DNA from 2 places in the Streptomyces sp. NBC_00285 genome. Region 1 is predicted to be linked to the other one. Evidence: riboswitches for the same ligand, from Rfam matches in the RefSeq annotation. Region 1 holds a riboswitch; the other holds the start of a gene.

Region 1 (4,502 bases):
CCGCCGTGCGGGATGCAGAAGGTCTTGTGCAGGTTCAGGTGCGAGACGTCGCCGCCGAAGTGCCCCGGCTTGGCCAGCCCCACCAGCGCGTTGAGATTGGCCCCGTCGACGTACACCTGCCCGCCTGCCTCGTGCACCTGCGCACAGATCTCGGCGACGTGCTCCTCGAAGACCCCGTGCGTCGAGGGATACGTGATCATCAGCACGGCCAGCTCGGTGCGGTGCTGCTCGATCTTCGCCCGCAGGTCCTCGACGTCGATCTCGCCGTCCTCGGCGGTCTTCACGACGACGACCTTCATCCCGGCCATGACGGCACTCGCGGCATTCGTGCCGTGCGCCGACGACGGGATGAGACACACGGTCCGCTGCTCGTCACCGTTGGCCCGGTGATACCCGCGTACGGCGAGCAGCCCGGCCAGCTCGCCCTGTGAACCGGCGTTGGGCTGAAGCGACACGTTGTCGTACCCGGTGACCTCGGCGAGCCGCTCCTCCAGCTCCCGGATCAGCGTCAGATAACCCTGCGCCTGCTCGATGGGGGCGAAGGGGTGCAGCTGCCCGAACTCGGGCCAGGTGACCGGTTCCATCTCGGTGGTCGCGTTGAGCTTCATGGTGCAGGAGCCCAGCGGGATCATGCCGCGGTCGAGCGCGTAGTCGCGGTCGGCCAGCCGGCGCAGGTAGCGCAGCATCGCGGTCTCGGAGCGGTACTGGTGGAAGACGGGATGGGCGAGGAAGTCGTCGGCGCGCAGCAACGCGTCCGGCAGTGCCTCCTCAGTGGCCGCGTCCAGTGCCTCAATGTCGGCCTCGACCCCGAACGCGCCCCACACGGCGGCGAGTTGAGCCCGCGCGGTGGTCTCGTCGCAGGCGATGGACACATGGTCGGCGTCGACGAGATGGACGTTGACGCCGTTGTGCCGCGCCGCGGAGACGACTTCGGCGGCCTTCGCGGGCACGCGCACGGTCAGCGTGTCGAAGTAGGAGCCGTGCACGACCTCGACCCCACCGGCCGTGAGGCCCGCGGCGAGGATGTTCGCGTAGCGGTGCGTACGGCGGGCGATGCCCCTGAGCCCCTCGGGCCCGTGGTAGACGGCGTACATCCCGGCCATCACCGCGAGCAGCACCTGGGCCGTGCAGATGTTGCTGGTCGCCTTCTCCCGGCGGATGTGCTGCTCACGCGTCTGGAGCGCGAGCCGGTAGGCCTTGTTCCCGTCGGCGTCCACGGACACGCCCACGAGCCGCCCGGGCAGGCTCCGCGCGAACTTCTCCCGCACGGCCATGTATCCGGCGTGCGGACCGCCGAACCCCATCGGCACACCGAAACGCTGTGTGGTCCCAACCGCGATGTCCGCCCCGAGCTCGCCGGGCGACTTCAGCAGGGTCAGCGCAAGCAGATCGGCGGCGACGGTCACGAGCGCGCCGAGCTCATGAGCCTGGTCGACGACCGCCTTGATGTCGCGTACGGCCCCGGAGGCGCCGGGGTACTGGACGAGCACGCCGTTGATCTCCCGCTCGGCGAGCTCGGCCGGGATCCCGTCGCTGAGGTCGGCGACGACGACCTCGACGCCGGTCGGCTCGGCGCGGGTCCGGATCACTGCGATGGTCTGCGGCAACGCGTCGGCGTCGACGAGGAAGATCCCCTTCTTGTTCTTCCCCATCCGGAGGGACAGCGCCAGGGCCTCGGCCGCCGCTGTCCCCTCGTCGAGCAGCGAGGCACCGGAGGTGGGCAGCCCGGTGAGGTCTGCGACCATGGTCTGGAAGTTGAGCAGGGCCTCAAGCCGTCCCTGCGAGATCTCCGGCTGATAGGGCGTGTAAGCCGTGTACCAGGCCGGGTTCTCCATGACGTTGCGCAGGATGACAGGCGGAGTGAAGGTGCCGTGGTACCCGAGCCCGATCATGGAGTCGAGCACCTGGTTCCGGTCGGCCAGCGACCGCAGCTCGGCCAGCACCTCGGCCTCGGTACGCGCTCCGGGAAGCTCCAGGGCATCGGCGTTCTTGATCACATCCGGCACCGCGGCGGCGGTGAGTTCGTCCAGCGAGCCGTAGCCGACCTGGGCGAGCATCTTGGCCTGAGCCCCGTGGTCGGGGCCGATGTGACGCTGCTCGAAGGGGATTCCCTGCTCGAGGGCGGAGAGCGGAATGCGATGGGCGGTCATTGCGGAGGCCTCCTGGTCTGACACGACCTTCGAGGGGTACACCCCGGCACGGGTACCCCGACGGCCTCCCCCTCTGTCATCTCAACCTGAGAGCTTCACCAGGCCGCCCGAGAGCGACCGGCTTTCACCGTCGGTGAGAGCGGAAGCCGTCGACACCCGCCCTGCTTTCCAGAGTGACCTCGCCCGTGCGGTACGTGAGCCTGAGAGATTCTGGGGAGGATTTGCTCCTTCGGCGCCTCCGATGATGTCTGGAGGACTCTCCCGCACGGTGTCGACAGCCGCCTGCAACAGTACCAGCGAGGTCAACGCCCGAGCTTTCGAGTGGCCGCACACCCCAATGTGCTCTTTCGTAGTGCTTACGACCGCTTCGGATGAGGTGCGACCAAGTGGAGGGCCCGTGCAGACCGACATCGATCCGCGCAACCTGATCGGCCGCAAGGCGTTCGACCGCAATGGCACCAAGATCGGCAGTATCGACGAGGTCTACCTGGACGACGCGACCGGCATGCCCGAGTGGGCAGCCATACGCACCGGCCTCTTCTCCAGGGACGCCTTCGTCCCCCTGGGACCGAGCGAAGTGATCGAAGGCACCCTGCACATCCCCTTCGACCGCGCCCTCATCAAGGAAGCCCCCGACTTCGGCGTGGGCCGGCACCTCTCCCCCGACCAGGAACTCCAGCTCTACCACCACTACGGCCTCGACACGGCCCCGCCGCCCCCGTTCCCGGACCGGGACTTCGGCAAGCTTGCGGGCACGGAGGAAGCCGAGGCCTGAGGGAGCCTCCGGCCCACTCACCCACCGACGAACCCGTCACGGGTGATCCGATGGGGACCGGCCGCCTCCACCAACGGCAACGGCTCCGCCACCTCCAACGCAGGATCCTCGACCCGGAACGTCCGCACCCGCCCCGGTTCCGAATCCGGCGTCTCGAACCGCACGGTCACCCTCCCCAGCCCGCTCCCCTGCACCCACCCGTGCCCGAACTCGGCATGCCGCACATCGTGACCGGCGACCCACCTCCGCCCGACCGCCACGTCACGCTCCTCCACAGGGGTGTCATCAGCCGCCTCCTCGACGGTGTGCTCTCCTCGCTCCTCCATGGCCTGAGCGAACAAGTCCTCCTGGGTGAAGTCGGCCAGCCCGCTCACGCCCACCCCCAGCAACCGCACACCCCCCGTGGAGTCCACGCCCTCCAGCAAGCGCAGGGCGGCCTCCCGGACCACCGTGGGATCGTCCGTGGGCCCCCTCAGGGTCTCGGACCGCGTCAGCGTCGAGAAGTCGTACCGCCGCACCTTCAGCACGATGGTGCGCCCCGACAGCCCGGCCCCCCGCAGCCGCCGCACACACCGGTCGGCCAGCCGCTGCACCTCCAGCCCCACCCGGACACGGTCATGGATGTCCACGTCGTACGTGTCCTCCACCGACACCGACTTCGTCTCACGCTCCGCCACCACGGGCCGCTCGTCCCGGGCCAGCGCCATCGCGTACAACCCGTGCCCGTGCGCCTTGCCCAGCAGCCGTACCAGCTCGTCCTCCCCCGCCTCCACGATCTCGTCGACCGTATGGATGCCGGCCCGCCGCAGGTGGTCTCCCGTCGCCGGCCCCACCCCCGGCAGCGTCCGCACCGGCATCGGCCCGAGCAGCGCGCGCTCGGTACCCGGTTCGATCACCACCAGCCCGTCCGGCTTGGCCTGCTCGGAGGCGATCTTCGCGAGCATCTTGGACGCGGCGAGTCCCACTGACCCCGTCAATCCTGTGCCGGCCCGTATGTCGGCCCGCAGCTTCGCCCCGGCCAGGCGCGCCGACCGGTCGTCCCAAGCCGTGCCCCCGGCCTCCAGGTCCACGAAGGCCTCGTCCAGGCTCAGGGGCTCCACCAGCGGAGACAGCTCCCTCAGCAGCCCCATCACCTGCTCGCTGATCGACCGGTAGAGGTCGAAGCGGGGCACGAGATAGGCGGCGTTCGGCGCGAGCCGTCTGGCCTGGGCCGTGGGCATCGCCGAGTTCACGCCGAACACCCGGGCCTCGTACGACGCGGTCGCCACCACGCCCCGCGGCCCCAGACCGCCCACGACGACGGCCTTCCCGCGCAGACTCGGCTTGGACGCCTGCTCCGCCGAGGCGTAGAAGGCATCCATGTCGAGATGCAGGATCGTGGGCGCTTTTCTCACAGGTCCGATGCTGCCCTACGCCACTGACAATGCCCGCCCCGAAGGGCGGTACGGGCCTCAGACCGCCCGGTTGCGCCGCCGCGCCAACTCGTCTGCGGGGTTGTGTCCCACCAGGGTCTCCCCGGTGTCGATGCGCTCTCCGTGCAGTTGGGACAGGGCGCTCTCGACGTCACGCCACACGAC
Region 2 (4,502 bases), 5.6 Mb from region 1:
CGTACTCGGCGCCGAACAGCTCCTTGACCCGGTCGATCGCGATCTGCTCGGCCACGTCGACGTGCTCACAGCCGCCGTAGTAGCGGCGGCCCGGATAGCCCTCGGCGTACTTGTTGGTCAGGACCGAGCCCTGTGCCTCCATGACCGCGAGCGGCGCGAAGTTCTCGGACGCGATCATTTCGAGGGTGGACTGCTGGCGGTGCAGCTCGGCGTCGACCGCGGCGGCGATCTCCGGGTCGAGTTCGTGCAGGGGTGTGTTCAGTGCGGACGTCACGGTCATCGGGTGTGCAGCTCCTCAGCCGGCGGAAAAGGCGGTGTACTCGTCGGCGGAGAGGAGGTCGGCCGGCTCCTCCGTGACGCGTACCTTGAACAGCCAGCCGCCCTCGAAGGGGGCGGAGTTCACCAGCGACGGGTCGTTGACGACGTCCTCGTTGACCTCGGTGACCTCACCGGCCACCGGGGAGTACAGGTCGCTGACCGACTTGGTGGACTCCAGCTCGCCGCAGGTCTCGCCCGCGGTCACCGTGGCGCCGACCTCCGGGAGCTGGACGAAGACGACATCGCCGAGCGCGTTGGCCGCGTGCTCCGTGATGCCGACCGTCGAGACGCCGTCCTCGGCGCCCGACAGCCACTCGTGCTCCTTGCTGTAACGCAGCTGCTGGGGGTTGCTCATGGCCTGAATTCTCCTGTACGCGGGGGAGTGCTGGTGAATGGGGGTACTGCGCGAGGCGCGCTTGAGCAGCGACTATGTGCTCAGCATCACCTACGGCGGCCCTGTCAGGCCGCTTGTTTCCGGACGCCTGTTTCGGCTTCTACTTCTGACGCCTGTAGAACGGCAGCGCCACGACCTCGTACGCCTCGTGGCTGCCCCGGATGTCCACACCGACACCGGCCGTGCCCGGCGTCGCGTGCGCGGCGTCGACGTACGCGATGGCGATCGGCCTGCCCAGCGTGGGGGAGGGGGCGCCGGAGGTGACCTCGCCGATCACCGCACCGCCCGCGACGACGGCGTACCCGGCACGCGGCACCCGACGGCCCTCGGCGACCAGGCCGACGAGGACGCGAGGGGGGTTCTCGGCGGCACGCGAGGCGGCCTTGTGGAGGGCCTCGCGCCCGACGAAGTCCCCCTCCTTCTCGAACTTCACGACCCGGCCGAGCCCGGCGTCGAAGGGGGTCAGCTCCCGCGACAGCTCGTGCCCGTACAGCGGCATGCCCGCTTCCAGACGCAGGGTGTCCCGGCAGGACAGTCCGCAGGGGACCAGGCCCACACCCTCGCCGGCCTTGGTCAGCGCCTGCCACAACTCGACCGCGTGCTCCGGCTTCACGAACAGCTCGAAGCCGTCCTCGCCGGTGTACCCGGTGCGCGCGATCAGCGCGGGGACCCCGGCGACCGTGCCCGGCAGACCGGCGTAGTACTTCAGCCCGTCGAGATCGGCGTCGGTCAGGGACGCGAGGATCCCCGGAGACTCCGGTCCCTGTACGGCGATCAGCGCGTACGCGTCCCGGTCGTCCCGCACCTCGGCGTCGAAGCCGGCCGCGCGCTCGGTCAGCGCGTCCAGGACGACCTGGGCGTTGGAGGCGTTGGCGACCACCATGTAGTCGGTCTCGCCGAGCCGGTAGACGATCAGGTCGTCCAGGATGCCGCCGTCGGTCTGGCAGATCATGGTGTAGCGGGCCCGGCCGACACCGACGGAGCCGATGTTGCCGACGAGGGCGAAGTTCAAAAGGGCAGCCGCGGCCGGTCCGCTCACCGTGATCTCCCCCATGTGGGAGAGGTCGAAGAGCCCGGCCTTCGTACGCACCGCGGTGTGCTCGTCGCGCTCGGAGCCGTACCGCAGGGGCATGTCCCAGCCGGCGAAGTCGGTCATCGTCGCGCCGAGCGAGCGATGCAGGGCATCGAGGGCGGTGTGACGGGGTTCAGAACTGCTCATCGGGCGGTCGTCTCCAAGGATCCCAGGACATGGGTGTGACGGGCGAGGTGATTCCTCCCCATCTGTCATCGGAACCTGAGAGGTTCGCCATGAAGAAACATGGCTTGCACCTTGGGTGGAGCCGCCTTCGAGTGGGCGGCCCGCTTTTCAGATGTGCCTCGCCCGCGCGGTAACGGGGGCCTGAGAGATTCAAGGGAGGGACTTGCTCCTTCGGCGCCCGGGTACATGTACCCAGGACTCTCCCGCGCGGATTCAAGCGGCCGGTATGCAGTTGGCGCCGACATCATTGCACGCATCGCGGGCGGGCGGCAGGGCCGCACCCGGCCCCTCCCTTTGTAACTGGCTTGTGGCGGTACGCGTACAGAAACACGGGAGATCATCCATTACCTTCTCTTTACGCTTGGTGGGGAGGGGAGACCCTGACCCCGGAGGAGGACGATGACGGTGAACAGGACCACCGCGTACGCGACTACCTCGGGCCTGGCGCTGCCCGAGCAGCCCGCGGCCCCGGCCGTCGAGGCCCGCGGCACGCGCCCGGCGCCGGTCGTCCGTGACCTGCGCGACCGCCTGGGACACAGCCCGCACGCCCTGCTCTTCGGCCCCAAGGACCTCGTCGTCATCACCGGCCTGCCCGGCAGCGGCAAGTCCACCCTGATGAAGCGTGCGGTCACAGGGGCACGCATCGACTCCCAGGACACCCGCGACCGCTGGGACGGCCGACTGTCCCGCTTCCTGCCGTACGCCGTCTACCGCCCCCTGGTCCGGCTCGCGCACTACGCCGGACTGCGCCGCGCCCTGCGCTCCGGCGAGGGGGTCGTCGTGCACGACTGCGGGACGCAGACCTGGGTGCGCGGCTGGCTGGCCCGCGAGGCCCGCCGCCGGGGCGGCACCCTGCACCTGCTGCTCCTCGACGTCACGGCGGACGCAGCGCTGGAGGGCCAGCGCGAACGCGGCCGGGGTGTCTCGCGGTACGCCTTCCTGCGCCACCGGGGCGCGGCCGCCCGCCTGATCCGTGCCGTGGAGCGGGGCGACCTGCCCCAGGGCTGCGCCTCGGCGGTGCTGGTCGACCGGGAGGCGGCGGACGTCCTGCGGCGGATCGGCTTCACCGGCTGAGGCGGGAAGAACTCGTCCGGGCCGGGGCCGGCTCCCGCCGTACCCGCTAGCCTTTCAGCCACATCAGTACTGGGTTCACAGCAGGCGGTCGCACAGATGGATTTCCCGGCGGATCTCCCCGCGGACTTCTCGGAGTTTCCGGCACAGACGGCACACCCCCATCCGCACGGCGGATGGCCGGGCAACGAACTGGAGGAGGTGCTCTCCGCCTCCCTCGGCATGCCCTCGGCATGCGCCCGGATCATCGAGGTGCTCGGCCGCAGCTTCGTCTGGATCCCCCTGCCGAACGGCGGCGGCCCGCACAGCGGCCCCCTCGACCTGCCCACGCTGGAGATCGGCGGCCAGGCGTTCGTGCCGGTCTTCAGCTCCGAGGAGCAGTTCCGCCAGGTCGTCGGCAGCCATCTGTCGTGCACCATCGCCCCGGCGGTCGAGTTCGCCCGTGGCCTGCCCCCGCACGTGGGCCTCGCCCTGAACCCCGACGGTGTGGTCGGCGTCCCGCTCCCCCCGGCCGCCGTCGCCGACCTCTGCCGGGTGGGCCGCTCCCCCCTCGACGGCCCCAACACCGGCGGGCGGGTCAAGCTCTACGAACCGGACTGGCAGGACGACCCGGTCGACTTCCTCGCCACCGCCTCCGCGGAGTTCGCGGCGACCGGCGTGGTCCTGACGGCCCGCCGCTGCCTTGCGGCCATCGAGACGGCCGACCCGGTGATGTTCGTGGGCGTCGAACTCTCCCAATGGGAGGGAGATCTGCGCACCTTGCCGATGGACGCTCTCGGCCGGGCCCTGCACCGGACCCCGGTCCGGTGGCCGGTGAACCTGGTCCTGCTGGACGTGGCGGACGACCCGGTGGGGCACTGGATGCGCGAACAGGTACGGCCCTTCTACACGCAGGGCTAGGTGTGCTTCGACGATCCCGCCGTCCCGGCGCGCACATTCGCCCTGTCGCACCCGGTACCGGGCGGCCCTTCGCGTTGCGATCGCACGCACCGGACGCCGCCGCGTTCGACACCCGCCCCGGGAACAACCCGGCCCGGGGCGCGGGACTGTGCCACTATGCGGTCCGCCGCGGGCGCGACCGGTCACGGACGAGCGCACCCGTCGACAGCGCACAGATCCCGGGCTCGTGGGCGCTTAAGCTGGGTCCAAACTCGGGGCCGACTTCAAGAAGGGGCGAAACAGGGTGAGCGCCACCACGACCGGCCAGGTCGAGCACATGCTGCGCCAGGTGACCCCCGGGCGCTACGACGCCTACGAGGCACTGCTGCGCGCCCTCGCGACCCCCAACTCCGGCCAGGTCTGGATGCTTCTGTGGCACGGCCAGTCCGGCTCCCCCGACGCCCAGTACGGAAACATGGAGGTCGAGGGCTACGGCTACGCCCCATGCGTCACCTCCGCCCAGGAGTTGAGCGCCAGTGGCTGGAACCGCTCCTACGAAGTGGTCGAAGGCATCGACGTGGC

Evidence for each region. A riboswitch is a leader RNA that binds a small molecule or an ion and turns the genes downstream of it on or off. The one in region 1 is predicted to bind glycine.
Region 2: linked by a shared signal. The riboswitch ahead of gcvT (glycine cleavage system aminomethyltransferase GcvT) and the one ahead of gcvP (aminomethyl-transferring glycine dehydrogenase) in region 1 are both predicted to bind glycine.

Annotation. Positions count from the first base shown of each region.
Region 1 covers NZ_CP108055.1:1,903,342-1,907,843, forward strand. Annotated here, with positions in the region: gene gcvP (aminomethyl-transferring glycine dehydrogenase) at 1-2,150, opposite strand, end outside; glycine riboswitch at 2,214-2,328, opposite strand; glycine riboswitch at 2,329-2,424, opposite strand; gene OHT57_RS08685 (PRC-barrel domain-containing protein) at 2,548-2,925, shown strand; gene OHT57_RS08690 (DNA polymerase IV) at 2,943-4,319, opposite strand; gene OHT57_RS08695 (MerR family transcriptional regulator) at 4,377-4,502, opposite strand, start outside.
Region 2 covers NZ_CP108055.1:7,485,500-7,490,001, forward strand. Annotated here, with positions in the region: gene glyA (serine hydroxymethyltransferase) at 1-280, opposite strand, end outside; gene gcvH (glycine cleavage system protein GcvH) at 296-673, opposite strand; gene gcvT (glycine cleavage system aminomethyltransferase GcvT) at 813-1,931, opposite strand; glycine riboswitch at 1,984-2,088, opposite strand; glycine riboswitch at 2,089-2,186, opposite strand; gene OHT57_RS34675 (AAA family ATPase) at 2,370-3,044, shown strand; gene OHT57_RS34680 (enhanced serine sensitivity protein SseB) at 3,141-3,941, shown strand; gene OHT57_RS34685 (enhanced serine sensitivity protein SseB C-terminal domain-containing protein) at 4,258-4,502, shown strand, end outside.